2 regions of the Kitasatospora sp. NPDC057223 genome follow, and region 2 is predicted to be linked to the other one. Evidence: predicted binding sites of a transcription regulator. Region 2 holds the regulator's gene; the other holds the start of a gene.
The links. Region 2 encodes HrcA, which represses chaperone genes, less so after heat shock. Its sites were predicted from a motif close to TTNGCACTCNGNNNNNCNGAGTGCNAA; they were not measured.
Positions count from the first base shown of each region.

Region 1: a site for HrcA is predicted at 5,507-5,533, ahead of groES (co-chaperone GroES). Genes of this name have one in related genera too.

Region 1 is NZ_JBHUWW010000138.1:9,632-18,083, forward strand. Features, by position in the region: gene ACFUK0_RS33385 (hypothetical protein) at 1-166, opposite strand, end outside; gene tsaB (tRNA (adenosine(37)-N6)-threonylcarbamoyltransferase complex dimerization subunit type 1 TsaB) at 346-999, shown strand; gene rimI (ribosomal protein S18-alanine N-acetyltransferase) at 1,053-1,553, shown strand; gene tsaD (tRNA (adenosine(37)-N6)-threonylcarbamoyltransferase complex transferase subunit TsaD) at 1,546-2,652, shown strand; gene ACFUK0_RS33405 (hypothetical protein) at 2,649-2,909, shown strand; gene ACFUK0_RS33410 (polysaccharide deacetylase family protein) at 3,012-3,926, shown strand; gene ACFUK0_RS33415 (methyltransferase domain-containing protein) at 3,923-5,131, opposite strand; gene groES (co-chaperone GroES) at 5,675-5,980, shown strand; gene groL (chaperonin GroEL) at 6,098-7,729, shown strand; gene ACFUK0_RS33430 (LysR family transcriptional regulator) at 7,913-8,452, shown strand, end outside.
Region 2 is NZ_JBHUWW010000002.1:103,425-111,876, forward strand. Features, by position in the region: gene ACFUK0_RS01805 (PDZ domain-containing protein) at 1-1,312, opposite strand, end outside; gene ACFUK0_RS01810 (16S rRNA (uracil(1498)-N(3))-methyltransferase) at 1,400-2,149, opposite strand; gene dnaJ (molecular chaperone DnaJ) at 2,256-3,392, opposite strand; gene hrcA (heat-inducible transcriptional repressor HrcA) at 3,469-4,602, opposite strand; gene htpX (zinc metalloprotease HtpX) at 4,856-5,776, shown strand; gene ACFUK0_RS01830 (hypothetical protein) at 5,801-6,385, shown strand; gene ACFUK0_RS01835 (DUF3097 domain-containing protein) at 6,415-7,242, shown strand; gene hemW (radical SAM family heme chaperone HemW) at 7,303-8,452, opposite strand, start outside.

The sequences.
Region 1 (8,452 bases), on a different contig from region 2:
TGCCGGAGGCGGACGGCGAGGGGCCGGCCGAGGTGGCGCTCACCCCGGGCTTCGGTCCGCCCGCGCGGTCCTGGGCGCCGTTGGCCTGGAAGGCCAGCAGGCTCACGACCGCCAGGGCCCCCAGGGTCAGCCCGGTGACCACCACTCCAGGACCCAACTTCGCCACGTGTGCTCCCACCGCCGTCCGGAAACCGTCGGCCCCAATCGTGCCAGGTCCGCCGGGCCCGGCCGCACCGATCCGCACGTGTGTTCCGCAACGGCACGGAAAGTCGATCCGCCGGGGCGTGGCCGCCCGGCACCCGGGCGACGCCGTTCCCCGTCCACCGGGCGGTCTAACCTGGACCCGTGCTGCTGCTCGCGTTCGACACCGCCACCCCCGCCGTCACCGCCGCCGTCCACGACGGCACGACCGTCCTGGCCGAGGCCTACCAGCTCGATGCCAGACGCCACGGCGAACTGCTCCTCCCCGCCATCGACCGGGTGCTGCGGGAGGCCGGTGTCGACAAGCACCGGCTGACCGGCATCGCCGTCGGCGTCGGGCCCGGCCCGTACACCGGCCTGCGGGTCGGCCTGGTCACCGCCGCCGCGCTGGGCGACGCCCTCGGCCTGCCCGTGCACGGCGTCTGCACCCTCGACGCGATCGCCCACCAGGCCCGCGCCGAAGGCCTGGCCGGCCCGTTCACCGTCGCCACCGACGCGCGCCGCAAGGAGGTCTACTGGGCCTCCTACGACGCCGACGGCGCCCGCACCGAGGGCCCTGCGGTGGACCGCCCCGCCGACCTGGCGCCCGGCCCGCAGTCGGTCGGCGCCGGCGCGCTGCTCTACCCCGGCGCCTTCCCCGACGCCCACGGCCCCGAGCACGTCTCGGCCGGCGCGCTCGCCGGGTACGCCGCCGCCGAGCTGGCCGCCGGGCGCGAGCTGCTGCCCAACATCCCGCTGTACCTGCGGCGCCCGGACGCCCAGGTGCCCGCCGGCTACAAGGCGGTGCTCCCGGCGTGAGCCCCGGCCCGAACGGCGGCGCCGCCGGCCCGAACGGCGTCACGCTGCGCCCCATGCGCTGGTGGGACATCGCCCCGGTGATGGAGCTGGAGCTTCGGCTCTTCCCCGAGGACGCCTGGTCCACCGGGATGTACTGGTCCGAACTCGCCGAGACGCACCCCGGCGGCACCCGCCACTACACCGTCGCCGTCACCCCCGACGGGGCCGTGGCCGGCTACGCGGGCCTGATGGCGGTGGCCGGCGAGGGCGACGTGCAGACCATCGCGGTCGACGACCGGCTGCAGGGCGCCGGCCTGGGCGCCGCGCTGCTCGCCGACCTGATCGGCGAGGCCGCCCGGCGCGGCTGCGCCGAACTGCTGCTGGAGGTCCGGGTCGACAACCCGCGGGCCCAGCGGCTGTACGAGCGCTTCGGTTTCGAGCCGGTGGGCATCCGGCGCGGCTACTACCAGCCCGCCAATGTCGACGCCCTCGTGATGCGCCTCGACCACCCCGCGCTCGACCACCCCACGACAGATGTGAAGACCGACGTGAACAAGGATCCCCGTCATGGCTGACGAACCGCTCGTCCTCGGCATCGAGACCTCCTGCGACGAGACCGGCGTGGGCATCGTGCGCGGCACCACCCTGCTTGCCGACGCGGTGGCCTCCAGCGTCAACGACCACGCCCGCTTCGGCGGCGTGGTGCCCGAGATCGCCAGCCGCGCGCACCTGGAGGCGATGGTCCCGACCATCCGGCGGGCGCTGGAGACGGCCGGCGTCAAGGCCTCCGACCTGGACGGGATCGCCGTCACCGCCGGCCCGGGCCTGGCCGGCGCGCTGCTGGTCGGCGTCTCCGCCGCGAAGGCGTACGCCTGGGCGCTCGACAAGCCGCTGTACGGCGTCAACCACCTCGCCTCGCACATCTGCGTGGACCAGCTGGAGCACGGCCGGCTGCCCTCGCCCACGATGGCCCTGCTGGTCTCCGGCGGGCACTCCTCGCTGCTGCTCAGCGAGGACATCACCAGTGACGTCCGCCCGCTCGGCGCGACCATCGACGACGCGGCCGGCGAGGCCTTCGACAAGGTCGCCCGGGTGCTCGGCCTCGGCTTCCCCGGCGGCCCGGTGGTCGACCGGATGGCCCGCGAGGGCGACCCGAGGGCGATCGCCTTCCCGCGCGGGCTGAGCGGCGCGAAGGACCCGGCCTACGACTTCTCGTTCTCCGGCCTGAAGACCGCCGTCGCCCGCTGGGTCGAGGCGAAGCGGCGGGCCGGCGAGGAGGTGCCGGTCGCGGACGTCGCCGCGTCCTTCCAGGAGGCGGTCACCGACGTGCTGACCCGCAAGGCGGTCCGGGCCTGCCGCGACAACGGCGTCGACCACCTGATGATCGGCGGCGGCGTGGCCGCCAACTCGCGGCTGCGCGAGATGGCCCAGCAGCGCTGCGACAAGGCCGGGATCCGGCTGCGGGTGCCGCGCCCTGGCCTGTGCACCGACAACGGTGCGATGGTCGCCGCGCTCGGCGCCGAGATGGTCTGGCGGGGCCGTTCGCCCTCCTCGGCCGACCTGTCCGCCGACTCCTCGCTGCCGGTCACCGAGACCCACGTCCCGGCCACCGCGGCACCTGAGCACACGGACGTGCACGGCGAGGCGCTCCGGGCGCTCGGCGGCGGCCGGTGACCCGCGCCGCGATGTGGGAGGCCCGGGCGGCCGACGGCCGCGGCGCCGAACTCCTCGCCTGGGTGCGCTCCGCCGTGCTGCCCGCGCTGCGCGGCTCGGCCGGCCTCGTCCGCACGGAGCTGCTCGGCGCGCCCGGCGACCGGGTGCTGCTGATCACCTGGTGGGACGGCGAGCCGCTGCCGGTCACGGACCCGCCCGCCGCGCTGCTCGGCCGCCCGGTGCACCGCTGGGCGTTCACCAGCGAGCACGTCGAGTAGCCGGCCCGGGCCCGGCGCGCCCGGCCGGTCACCCGGCGTCGCGGGCCGTGCCGGTAGCGTGCTCCTGGGAGTCTGCTGGACGATTTCGGGGAGCACGGCGCGGTGACGACGGACGGCTTGGGCAGGGCGGGCATGTACGCGGTGGGGGCACTGGCGTTCGCGGCACTCCTCAGCGGCTGCGGGGGCGGTACCGGCCGCGCCCCGGCGGCGAGGAGCGGCACGCCGCAACCGGTCGTCCCGTCCGGGGCCGGCACACCGGCGCCCGCCCCGGCGCCGGTGACCGCGGTGCCGACGGCCGCGGGGAGCGCCGCGGGCGCCCCGGCCGCCTGGGCGAAGTGGAACCTGAAGCCGCTGCCCGCCGCGCCGGCCGCGCCCGCCGACAAGCCGGTGAAGCTGACCGCCACCGGCGCCGTCCCCGTCCTCAGCGACATCAGGACCACCGACAGGGTCGTCTTCGTCACGATCGACGACGGGGCCGAGAAGGACCCGAAGTTCGTCGAGATGCTGACCGACCTCAGGGTGCCGGTCTCGATGTTCCTGACCCGCGACATCGTCAAGGACGACTACGGCTACTTCAAGCCGTTGCAGGCCCTCGGCAACCACATCCACAACCACACCGTCGACCACCCGGCGATGAGCACCAAGCCGGCCGACGTGCAGAAGGCCGAGGTCTGCAACGCGCAGGCCGCGCTCACCCAGCAGTACGGCACGGCGCCGCTGCTCTTCCGCCCCCCGTACGGCGACGGGGCGAACACCGCGGCGCTCAACACGGCGGTGCAGCAGTGCGGGCCGCGCGCGATCGTGCTCTGGCGCGAGTCGATGCAGATCCACGACATGCAGTACCAGGCGGCCGACAAGAAGCTGCGGCCCGGCGACATCGTCCTCGCGCACTTCCGCGGCCCGAAGGACCTCAAGGGCGAGACGATGACCCAGATGTTCGGCGAGCTGCTCAGCCGGATCCAGGAGCAGGGCTTCGCGGTGGCCCGGCTGGAGGACTACATCCAGCCACCGGCCTAGGTCTGCGCCTGCGCCTGGTCCGGGCCTCCGGCCGGGGCCGTCACCGGCCGGCCGATCATCATCAGGTGCCCGTCGCCGACCCGCGACAGGATGACGGTCGCGGAGTTGGGCCCCTCGGGCTTCAGCTTGCGCCGCAGTTCCTCCGGGGTCATCGCGAGGCCGCGCTTCTTGATCACCACGGTGCCGGCGCCGCGCTCGCGCAGCAGCGCCTTCAGCCGCTTCACGTTGAACGGCAGCACGTCGGTGAGCTCGTACGCGTGGGCGTGCGCGGTGGGCACCAGGTGGTCCGCCGTCACGTACGCGATCATCGGGTCGATCAGCCGGCCGCCGACCTCCCGGGCGACCTCGGCGACCAGGTGGGCGCGGATCACCGCGCCGTCCGGCTCGTACAGGTAGCGCCCGACCGGCCCGGCGGCCGGGTCCGGCAGGTCGCCCCCGGTCAGGGTGGCGCCGAGCGGCAGCAGGGTCGCCCGGTGGCGGTGGTCCGCCCCGGTGCCGAACCAGAGCACGGCCTCCTTCACGTCGCCGTGGTCGGACACCCACTCCGCCTCGGCGTCCTCGGGGACCAGCTCGTGCGGGATGCCCGGCGCGATCTTCAGCGCCCCGACCGGCGTCCGGCGCGCGGCCCCGACGGCCCAGGACAGCGGCGGGGAGTACGCCTCGGGGTCGAACACCCTGCCCTTGGAGGTCCGCCGGCCCGGGTCGGTGAACACCGCGTCGTAGCCCGTCACGTCGACGTCCGCGACGTCCGCGCAGCGCACCTCCACCAGCTCCGCCACGCCGAGCGCCGCGGCGTTCGCCGCGGCGGCCGCGCAGGCCGCCGGGTCGCGGTCGACGGCGAGGACGGCGATCCCCGCCCGGGCCAGCGCGATCGCGTCGCCGCCGATCCCGCAGCACAGGTCGGCCAGCCGCCGTACGCCCAGCGCCGCGAACCGCCGGGCCCGCCACTCGGCGACGCTGCGCCGGGTGGACTGCTCGACCCCGTTCGGCGTGAAGTACATCAGCGCGGCGTCCTCGCCGAACTTGGCCTGCGCCCGCTGGCGCAGCCGGGCCTGCGCGAGGGCGGCGGAGACCAGCCCGGCGGGGTGGTCGCGGCGCAGCCGGGTGGCCAGCGCCAGCTCGTCCCCGGGCGAGTACTCGCGCAGTTCGGCGAGCAGTGACTGCCCCTCGGGGGTCAGCAGGGCCTGCAGGTTCTCGGTCTCCACCGGGCCATTGTCCCGCCTCGCCGGCCGGCTCCGGGTTCAGCCTCCGGGACAAGTGTGGGCGCTGTCGCCGCGGGGGACACAGGGGGCGGGCGCGCCGGTCGGCCGCGGCGGCTCCTCGGGCGGAGAGGACCGTGATCAGCGGGAGGACCGCCGACGCGGCGGCCGTCATGATCCGGCTCCCGCCGCCCGGGGCGGGCGAGGCCTGCCCGAGCAGGACGAGGAAGGCGGTCGTGACCTCCAGGACGAGCAGCAGGACCGTGCTCGCCAGGCCGGGCAGTGCTCCGGGCGGTTCGCCGGCTCCGGTGGGCAGGCCGGCAGTCTGCACCCGCCCGGCCCGTACGCGCGTGCGGTTCTGCGGAATGCTCCGGCACGTCGTTGGCACTCTGGTTGACTGAGTGCTAACCGCGGCCTATGGTCGTCGTTAGCACTCCCCACCGGGTGAGTGCTAACCGGTGCAGCGTGTCTGACCCCCGCGACGGCAGGCACGCAGTCACCACAAAGACCTGTAAGACAACCCCGTAATCTCCGAAGGGGAGCTCGGACGTGACCACCAGCAGCAAGGTTGCCATCAAGCCGCTCGAGGACCGCATTGTGGTCCAGCCGCTCGACGCCGAGACCACCACGGCCTCCGGCCTGGTTATCCCGGACACCGCCAAGGAGAAGCCCCAGGAGGGCGTCGTCCTGGCCGTCGGCCCGGGTCGCTTCGAGGACGGTCAGCGTCTTCCGCTCGACCTCGCCGTGGGCGACATCGTCCTGTACTCGAAGTACGGCGGCACCGAGGTGAAGTACAAGGGCGAGGAGTACCTCGTCCTCTCGGCCCGCGACGTTCTCGCGGTCATCGAGAAGTAAGACCTCACGGGCCCTGCGGGTCCGTATCCGCCCGCCCCGGATCCGTGTCTTCAACGACAGGGGCCCGGGGCGCGGCTGTTGGCTCACGTATTCAGTAACCCTGAGGGAAACGGGAACATGCCGAAGATTCTGCAGTTCGACGAGGACGCCCGCCGCTCGCTGGAGCGCGGTGTGAACAAGCTGGCCGACACCGTCAAGGTGACCATCGGCCCCAAGGGCCGCAACGTCGTCATCGACAAGAAGTTCGGCGCCCCGACCATCACCAACGACGGTGTCACCATCGCCCGTGAGGTCGAGCTGGACGACCCGTACGAGAACCTTGGCGCGCAGCTCGTCAAGGAGGTCGCCACCAAGACGAACGACGTCGCGGGTGACGGCACCACCACCGCGACCGTGCTCGCCCAGGCCCTGGTCAACGAGGGTCTGCGCAACGTCGCCGCGGGCGCCGGCCCGGCCGCCCTGAAGAAGGGCATCGACAAGGCCGTCGCCGCGGTCTCCGAGCACCTGCTCTCGATCGCCCGTGAGGTCGACGGCAAGGACGACATCGCCGCCGTCGCCGGTCTCTCGGCGCAGGACTCCCAGGTCGGCGAGCTGATCGCCGAGGCGATCGACAAGGTCGGCAAGGACGGTGTCATCACCGTCGAGGAGTCGAACACCTTCGGCGTGGAGCTGGACTTCACCGAGGGCATGCAGTTCGACAAGGGCTACCTCTCGCCGTACTTCGTCACCGACGCCGAGCGTCAGGAGGCGATCCTCGAGGACCCGTACATCCTGATCAACCAGGGCAAGATCTCCTCCATCCAGGAGCTGCTCCCGCTGCTGGAGAAGATCCTGCAGGGCGGCGCCACCAAGCCGCTGCTGATCATCGCCGAGGACGTCGACGGCGAGGCGCTGTCCACCCTCGTGGTGAACAAGATCCGTGGCACCTTCAACGCGGTGGCCGTCAAGGCCCCGGGCTTCGGTGACCGCCGCAAGGCCATCCTCGGCGACCTGGCCACCCTGACCGGTGCCACCGTCATCTCCGAGGAGGTCGGCCTCAAGCTCGACCAGGCCGGTCTGGACGTGCTGGGCAGCGCCCGTCGCGTCACCATCACCAAGGACGACACCACGGTCGTCGACGGTGCCGGCGAGTCGGACGCCGTCGCGGGCCGCGTCAACCAGATCAAGGCCGAGATCGCCAACACCGACTCGGACTGGGACCGCGAGAAGCTGCAGGAGCGCCTGGCCAAGCTGGCCGGCGGCGTCTGCGTCATCAAGGTCGGCGCCGCCACCGAGGTGGAGCTCAAGGAGCGCAAGCACCGCCTGGAGGACGCCATCTCGGCGACCCGTGCCGCGGTCGAGGAGGGCATCGTCGCCGGTGGTGGCGCCTCTCTCGTGCACGCTCAGAAGGTGCTCGACGGCGGCCTGGGCCTGACCGGCGACGAGGCGACCGGTGTCGCGGTCGTCCGCAAGGCGCTCGCCGAGCCGCTGCGCTGGATCGCCCAGAACGCCGGCCTCGAGGGCTACGTCATCACCTCGAAGGTCGCCGAGCTGGAGGCCGGTCACGGCTACAACGCGGCCACCGGCGAGTACGGCGACCTGGTGAAGGCCGGCGTCATCGACCCGGTCAAGGTCACCCGCTCCGCGCTGGAGAACGCCGCCTCGATCGCCTCGCTGCTGCTCACCACCGAGACCCTCGTGGTGGAGAAGCCGGCCGAGGAGGAGAACGGCTCCGGTCACTCGCACGGCGGCCACGGCCACTCGCACTGACACCGTCCGCGGTGATGCAGTGAAGCGTTGAAGCAGTGAAGCAGTGAGACTCTCCGCAGGCCCGGCCCGTACCCTCGTGGTGCGGGCCGGGCCTGCGGCGTTCGGCCGTCCGGGGCTGTTCCAAGGTTCAACCAAATATCAGATTAATTTTGTTCGCCGCAAAGAATGGCTTATAACTGAGCCATGATCGAGGCCCGCCATCTCCGTGTCCTGCGAGCCGTCGCCCGGACCGGCTCCTTCTCCGCCGCCGCCCGCGAGCTGGGCTGCACCCAGCCGGCCGTCAGCCAGCAGATGAAGGCCCTGGAGAAGTCGGTGGACACCCCGCTGGTGGTCCGGGCCGGGCGCGGCATGCAGCTCAGCGAGGCGGGCCAGGTGCTGCTCAAGCACGCCACCGGCATCCTGGCCGGCCTCTCCGCCGCCGAGGAGGAGGTCGCCGCGATCGCCGGGCTGCGCGCCGGGCGGGTGCGGCTGGTGTCCTTCCCGACCGCGAGCTCCACCCTGGTGCCGGCCGCCGTCGCCCAGCTGCGCGACAGCCACCCCGGGGTCCGGGTGTCGCTGGTGGAGGCGGAGCCCACCGAGTCGCTGGCGATGCTGCGCGGCGGCGAGTGCGAGGTCGCGCTGGCCTTCCGCTACCCCGACTCGCAGGGGGGCCTGGTCCTGCCCTCCCCGCACAGCACCCCGCGCGAGGCCCGGGCCGAGGCGACGCTGGAGGCCGCCGCCGCG
Region 2 (8,452 bases):
CCAGCCAGGCCGAGTCGGGGCTGAACACCAGCCCGTTGACCTCGCCGTCCGCACTCCGGGCCAGCTGGTGCACGGCGCCGTCGGCGAGGCCGACGAGCAGCACCCGGCCGTCGTGCGAGGCGACGGCGAGCTGCTTGCCGTCGGGTGAGACGGTCAGGCCGAGCACCCGGCCGAGCTGTCCGGCGGCGAGCCGGCGGCGCTCCTCGCCGAGCACGGCGGGGGCGTACTCGATCGCGTCGTCGCCCTCGGCGTCGGTCACCCAGACGACGCCCTGCGCGCCGTCCTCGCCGGGCACCACCCTGGTCAGCCGGGCGCGGACGCCGGGCGTCTCGTCCAGCACCCGGGCCGGGCCCTCCCGGTGCGTCAGCCAGTGCACGCTGCCGCGCACGACGACGGCGCTGGCGCGGCCGGTGCGGTCCGGGGCGGCCGTCTCCAGCCAGTGCGCGGCGCTGACCGGCCGGCGGCGACGGCCGGTCGCCGGCCCGGCCGGGCGGATGTCGAGGCGGCGCGGCTCGGCGCCGTCCAGGTCGTCCAGGATCCACAGGTCGCCGGCGCTGTGCCAGACGACGCGGGCGCCGTCGGTGGAGGCGTTGCGGGCGTAGAAGCCGTCGTCGGAGCTGCTGTGGGCCCGCAGGTCGGTGCCGTCCGGGAGGCTGGAGTACAGCCGGCCGTAGCCCTCGTGGTCCGACAGGAACGCGATCCGGCCGCCCACCCAGAGCGGGGACTCGATGTTGCCGTCCAGCCCGGCGTGCACCCGGGCGAACTCGTCGGTACCGATCCACAGCTTGCCGGCCGTACCGCCCCGGTAGCGCTTCCACAGCGCCGGTTCGCGACTGGCGGCGGAGAGCAGCAGCACGCCGTCGCCGCCCGGCTCCTGGGCCAGGCCGCCGACCGGGCCGTAGGGCAGCCGGTCGGGCTCGCCGCCGTCCAGCGGGACGGCGTACGCCCAGCTGCGGCGCAGGGTGGCCTGGCCGGCCGTGGTGGTGGCGACGGGGCGGCCGTCGGCCGTCCAGCCGCGCAGCCTGGTCTGGCCGCTGCCCCAGTACGTCAGCCGGCGCGAGGGGCCGCCGTCGGCGGGCGCCAGGTGGATCTCGGGCGCGCCGTCGCGGGTGGAGGCCCAGGCGACGTGCTGCCCGTCCGGGGAGAATCTCGGGTGGGAGACCGGGACCTGATCGGCGGTCAGCCGCCACGCCCGGCCGCCGTCGATGGGGGCGAGCCAGACGTCGTTCTCGGCAACGAAGGTGATCAGTTCACCGTGCAGGTGGGGGTGGCGCAGGTACGCGCCGGCGAGGGTGTTCTGGGGATCGGTCACGGCGTCAGCCTATGCACGTGCACGCACCACGCGAAGGCTTTTCCCCCACCCCGCTCCCCGCACGGGGGACGGGCCGGGAGCGGGCCGTCAGGACCAGCGGCCGGTACGCCCCAGCAGCAGCGCGCCGGCGGCCACGCCCGCCGTCGAGGTGCGCAGCACGGACGCGCCGAGCCGGTACGGGCGGGCGCCGGCCGCGGCGAAGGCGGCCAGCTCGTCGGGCGAGACGCCGCCCTCGGGGCCGACGACGAGCACCAGGTCGCCGGCGGCGGGCAGCGCGGCGTCGGCCAGCGGCTCGGCGCCGTCCTCGTGCAGCACGGCGGCGAACGCGGCGGCGGCCAGCAGCGGCGCGAGCTGCCGGGTCGTCATCGGCTCCCGGACGTCGGCGAACCGCAGCCGGCGGGACTGCTTGCCGGCCTCCCGGGCGGTGGAGCGCCACTTCGCGAGCGCCTTGGCACCGCGCTCGCCCTTCCACTGGGTGATGCAGCGCGAGGCCTGCCAGGGGATCACCACGTCCACGCCGACCTCGGTCATGGTCTCGACCGCCAGCTCGCCCCGGTCGCCCTTGGGCAGGGCCTGGACGACCACGATCCGGGGCACCGGCTCGGCCTCGCGGCGCACCGCGCCGACCGTGACGTCGATCGCGTCCTTGCCGTGCACGGCCGCTACGGTGCCGTCCACGCCGAGGCCGAGCCCGTCCGTGAGGGTGACGGCCTCGCCGGGCTCCAGCCGCTTCACGGCGGCGGCGTGGCGGCCCTCCGGGCCGTCGAGGCGGACCGGAGCGCCTGCGGACAGGCCGGTCAGCTGCGACGTCCCGACGACGAAGACGGGGGCGGTCATGGCGGGAACCTCCGGTGGTGCGGGACGGAACGGGCAGACCCCAGGGGCGCGGGGCTCCGCCGGTGCGGCGGGGGCCCCGCGCCCCTGGGTACGGACTCCGGACGGCTCAGCGGCCGTTGAAGGCGTCCTTCAGCCGGGAGAACAGGCCCTGCTGGCCGGGCGCGAACGTCCCGGAGGGGCGCTCCTCGCCGCGCAGCAGCGCGAGGCGGCGCAGCAGGTCCTCCTGCTCGGGGTCGAGCTTGGTGGGCGTCTGCACCTCGACATGCACTATCAGGTCGCCACGGCCGCCGCCGCGCAGGTGGGTGATGCCCCGGGCGTGCAGCGGGATCGACTGGCCGGACTGCGTGCCGGGCCGGATGTCGACCTCCTCCAGCCCGTCCAGGGTCTGCAGCGGCACCTGGGTGCCCAGCGAGGCCGCCGTCATCGGGATGGTGACCGTGCAGTGCAGGTCGTCACCCCGGCGCTGGAAGGTCGGGTGCGCGGTCTCGGCGATCTCGACGTACAGGTCGCCGGCCGGGCCGCCGCCGGGGCCGACCTCGCCCTCGCCGGCCAGCTGGATCCGGGTGCCGTTGTCGACACCGGCCGGGATCTTGACGGTGAGCGTACGGCGGGCACGCACCCGCCCGTCACCGGCGCACTCGGGGCACGGGGTCGGCACGACGGTGCCGAAGCCCTGGCACTGCGGGCACGGGCGCGAGGTCATGACCTGGCCCAGGAAGGACCGGGTGACCTGCGACACCTCGCCCTTGCCGCGGCACATGTCACAGGTCTGCGCCGAGGTGCCGGGCGCCGCGCCCTCACCGGAGCAGGTCGTGCAGGTGACGGCCGTGTCGACCTGGAGCTCCTTGGTGGTGCCGAAAGCGGCCTCCTCCAGGGTGATCTCCAGGCGGATCATGGCGTCCTGGCCGCGCCGGGTGCGCGAGCGGGGCCCGCGCTGGCCGGAGGCGGCGCCGAAGAAGGCGTCCATGATGTCGGAGAAGCCGAAGCCCGCCGCGCCCGCGCCGAAGCCGCCCGCGCCGCCGTTCGGGGAGAGGGGGTCGCCGCCGAGGTCGTAGACCTGGCGCTTGGCCGGGTCGGAGAGCACCTCGTAAGCGGCGTTGATCTCCTTGAACCGCTCCTGCGTCTTCGGGTCCGGGTTGACGTCCGGGTGCAGTTCACGGGCGAGGCGCCGGAACGCCTTCTTGATCTCGTCCTGCCCCGCATCCCGTCGGACGCCGAGTACCGCGTAGTAGTCCGTGGCCACCAAATGCTCCGCTTGTTCCGCCTCTAGAAGTGCTGCGACTGGGTTGCCACCGTCAGAGGGCTGACGGTGGTCGTTTCTATGACTCGGCCAGGATCTGGCCCACGTACCTTGCCACCGCTCGCACCGCCCCCATTGTGCCCGGATAGTCCATCCGGGTCGGACCGATCACGCCCAGCTTCGCCACACTCTCGTCGCCCGAACCGTAACCGACCGAGACCACCGAGGTGGAATTGAGCCCTTCGTACGCGTTCTCCCGGCCGATCCGCACCATCATCGACGCGTCGCCGGTCTCGCCCAGCAGGCGGAGCAGGACGACCTGCTCCTCCAGAGCCTCCAGCACCGGCTGGATGGTGAGCGGGAAGTCGTGCCCGAAGCGGGTCAGGTTGGCCGTGCCGGCCAGCATGATCCGCTCCTCGTTCTGCTCGGCCAACGCCTCGAAGAGCGTGGCCAGCACGGTGGTGACGGTCGGGCGGTCGGCGGGCTCGAAGGCGGCCGGCAGGGCCTCCAGCAGCTCCGGGACGTCCGGCAGGCGCTGCCCGCAGGCCCGCGCGTTGGCCTTGGCCCGGAGCTCCGCCAGCACCGTCTCGCCGACCGTGCCCGGGCAGTCGACCATCCGCTGCTCGACCCGGCCGGTGTTGGTGATCAGGACGAGCATCACCTTGGTCGGCGCGAGCGCGACCAGCTCGATGTGCCGCACGGTCGAACGCGACAGCGACGGGTACTGCACGACGGCGACCTGCCGGGTGAGCTGCGCGAGCAGCCGCACCGTACGGGCGACCACGTCGTCGAGGTCCACCGCGCCGTCCAGGAAGTGCCGGATGGCACGGCGCTCGGGCGCCGTCATCGGCTTGACCTCGGCGAGGCGGTCGACGAACAGCCGGTAGCCCTTGTCGGTCGGGATCCGGCCGGCACTGGTGTGCGGCTGCTGGATGTAGCCGTCCTCCTCCAGGGCCGCCATGTCGTTGCGGACGGTCGCCGGGGAGACCCCGAGGCTGTGCCGCTCGACCAGCGCCTTGGAGCCGACCGGCTCCTCCGTCCCCACGTAGTCCTGGACGATCGCCCGCAGCACCGCCAGCTTGCGGTCGTCCAGCGGACGCACGTCCAGCTGGCGGCCCTCGATCTGGCGGGTGTCGATCTGCCGGGTGTCGATCCGGCCGTCGGACTTGCGGGGCTCGGACTTGCGGTCCTCGGCCCTGCGCTCGCTGACCATGGGGCACGCACCTCCGTCTTCGCACGTTGTCCGATATGACTCGATGTGGATCGATGTGGATCTCTCGCGGCGGATCGTTTGGCACTCAGGACAGTCGAGTGCCAGAACCGTACCTGCCAGTGTAAGGCCCGGGACAGACGGCAGGAACGGCACGACCGGGGTGATCCTGCACGCACCCGGCCACCGGTGCGTGATGCCCGCGGCCCGGCCAGGTGGCAGCATCGAAGGCAACCGGCTAATCGGAGGAGCAGCAATGTCAGCCTCGGGCCAGCACACCCGCTTCGCACCCGACCGTGGACTCACCGGCCGGATGGTCGCCACGATGTTCGTGATCGGCCTGCTGTACGTGGGCTTCACCGGTCTGCTCATCGTGCTGCTGCGCGGGGCCTGGCCGATCATCGTGCTGATCTCGGGCGGCCTGTTCGTCGCCCAGTTCTGGTTCAGCGACAGGATCACCGAACGGGCGATGGGCGCCCACGAGGTCACCCCCGAGCAGTACCCCCAACTGCACGGCACCATTGACCGGCTCTGCGCGCTCGCCGACATGCCCAAGCCCAGGGTCGCGGTCGCCGACAACGACATGCCGAACGCCTTCGCCACCGGCCGCAAACCGGAAAAGGCCGTGGTCTGCGTCACCACCGGCCTGCTGCGGCGGCTGGAACCCGAGGAGCTGGAGGGCGTCCTCGCCCACGAGCTGTCGCACGTCGCCCACCGGGACGTCGCCGTGATGACGGTGGCCGGTTTCCTCGGCGTGCTCGCCGGAGCGATGACCCGGATGGCCATGTACGGCGGGATGATGGGCGGCAACCGCAACAGCAACGACCAGAACGCCGCCATCGCGATGCTCGTCATCCCGCTGGTCTCGATGGTCGTCTACGCGATCAGTTTCCTGCTCACCCGGCTGCTCTCCCGCTACCGCGAACTGGCCGCCGACCGGGCGGCCGCCCAGCTCACCGGGCGCCCCAGCGCGCTGGCCTCCGCCCTGACCAAGGTGACCGGCCAGATCGCCGCCATCCCCACCAAGGACCTGCGCCAGGCTCAGCCCTACAACGCGTTCTACTTCGCCCCCGCGCTGAGCGCCCGGGAGGCCGCCTCGCAGCTGTTGTCCACCCACCCGTCGCTGGAGAAGCGGCTGGAGCAGCTCGCGAAGATCTCCACCGACCTCGGCCGCTGACCCACCTCCGGAGGAGAGACACCCGTGGGATTCCTGGATGCCCTGCTCGGCCGCAGCAAGCCCGTCCGGCCCGACCTCGACCAGCTGTTCGGCGTGCCCTCGGCCGCGCTCACCCTGGAGGCCGCCGCCGGCTTCAGGCCCACCGGGCTCGGCTCGGTCTGCTTCGCCGCCGTCGAGGGCGGCGCCTTCGGCGAGGTCGAACGCCAGGTCCGCGCCCTGCTGGACGCCGACACCGGACGCGGCGGCGTCCCCGTGGAGGCCAGCCAGGACGGCTACGGCTACTCCTGGCTGCTCGCCCGGCACACCCCCGAGGAACTGCCCGACCTGGTCAACGACCTGCACGCGGTCAACAGCGAGCTGGAGGCCAACGGCTTCGGCCCGCAGCTGCTCTGCTCGCTGGTCGCCTTCCGCGACGACGCCGGCCGGCCGCTCGCCCTGGTCTACCTCTACAAGCGCGGCACCTTCTACCCGTTCGCCCCGATGCCGGGCGGCGGCGAGAAGCGCAACAGCCCGCTGGAACTCCAGGTCAAGGCGATGCTCGGCAACGACCTGCGGGTCGAGTCCGACCTGTCCCGCTGGTTCCCGGTCTGGGGCGCGCCGGGGCTCTGAGCCCCCGTCGGATTTCCTATAGTCCTCCTATGCACAGCAGGAGTTACGGCCCGGACCTCACCCCGCCGTGGAAGCGGCAGGCACCCGCCCCCGACGTACCCGCGGAGCGGGACCTCGTGGTGGAGGAGGCCGCCACCGGCTTCTGCGGGGCCGTGGTGCGGTGCGAGAAGACGGCCGAGGGCCTGACCGTCACCCTGGAGGACCGCTTCGGCAAGCACCGGGTCTTCCCGATGGGCCCGCGCGGCTTCCTGCTGGAGGGTCAGGTCGTCACCCTGGTGCGGCCCGCCGGGGCCGTTACGGTGAAGGCGTCCGGCCGCACCGCCTCCGGCTCGGTGGCCGTCCCCGGCGCCCGCGCGCGGGTCGCCCGCGAGTCCCGGATCTACGTCGAGGGCCGGCACGACGCCGAGCTGGTCGAGCGGGTCTGGGGCGACGACCTGCGGATCGAGGGCGTCGTCGTGGAGTACCTGGAGGGCATCGACGACCTGCCCGCGATCGTCGCCGACTTCTCCCCCGGCCCCGGCCGGCGCCTCGGCGTCCTGGTCGACCACCTGCTGCCCGGCACCAAGGAGCACCGGATCGCCGCCCGGGTCACCGGCACGTCCGTGCTGGTCGTCGGCCACCCGTACATCGACGTCTGGGAGGCCGTGAAGCCGGGCAGCGTCGGCATCCCCGGCTGGCCGCAGGTCCCCCGCGGCGAGTCCTGGAAGGAGGGCGTCTGCCGCCGCCTCGGCTGGCCGGTGGACACCCCTGCCGCCTGGAAGCGCATCCTCGCCTCGGTGAACTCGTACAGGGACCTCGACCCGGCCCTGCTGGGCCGGGTCGAGGAGTTGATCGACTTCGTCACGCTCGCCGACTGAGCGCCTGTCCACGGCGGTCGTCACCACTCCCCCGGACGGCTGCTCCCGCGTCAACGGGACTCAGTCCACCAGGTCACGCACGACGCCGTCCGCCAGCAGCCGCCCCTGGAGGGTCAGGACGGCGCGGCCGGCCTCGAAGGCGGCGGGGTCGAGCAGGCCGTCGGCCAGGGCCCGGTGGGCGGCCTCCAGGCCGGCGGGGGCGAGCAGGGTGAGCGGGCAGCCGGCGACCAGGCGGAGCTCCAGGAGGATCCGCTCGACCCGGCGGTCGGCCTCGGGGAGGACTTCGCGGCCCTGGCCCGGTGTGCGGCCCTCGGCCAGGGCCTGGGCGTAGGCGGCCGGGTGCTTGGCGTTCCACCAGCGGACGCCGCCGACGTGGCTGTGCGCGCCCGGGCCGGCGCCCCACCAGTCGGCGCCCGTCCAGTAGAGCTCGTTGTGGCGGCAGCGGCCGGCCTCGGTGGTGGCCCAGTTGGAGACCTCGTACCAGCTGTAGCCGGCCTTGCCGAGGGCCTCCTCGGCGATCAGGTAGCGGTCGGCGTGCACGTCGTCGTCGATCATCGGCAGTTCGCCGCGCTTGACCCGGGCGGCGAGCTTCGTGCCGTCCTCGACGATCAGCGAGTACGCGGAGACGTGGTCGGGGCCGGCGCCGATGGCGGCGTCGAGGGAGGCGCGCCAGTCGTCGTCGGACTCGCCCGGGGTGCCGTAGATGAGGTCCAGGTTGACGTGGTCGAAGCCGGCCGCGCGGGCCTCGGCGACGCAGGCCTCGGGTCGGCCCGGCGTGTGGTGGCGGTCGAGCAGCTCCAGGACGTGCGGGCGGGCGCTCTGCATCCCGAAGGAGATCCGGTTGAAGCCGCCCTCGCGCAGTTCGGCGAGGTAGGCCGGGTCGACGGACTCGGGGTTGGCCTCGGTGGTGACCTCGGCGCCGGGTGCCAGGCCGAACTCGTCGCGGATCGCGGCCAGCATCGTCACCAGGTCGCGGGCCGGCAGCAGGGTGGGCGTGCCGCCGCCGAGGAAGACCGTCTCGACGGGCAGCTCGGCGGAGCCGAGCACCTTGCGGGCGAGCCGGATCTCCGCGACCAGGTTGCCGGCGTACGTCTCCTGGGTGGCGATGGCACCGGAGGAGCGCAGCTCGGTGGCGGTGTACGTGTTGAAGTCGCAGTACCCGCAGCGGGTCGCGCAGTACGGCACGTGCACGTAGAAGCCGAAGGGCCGC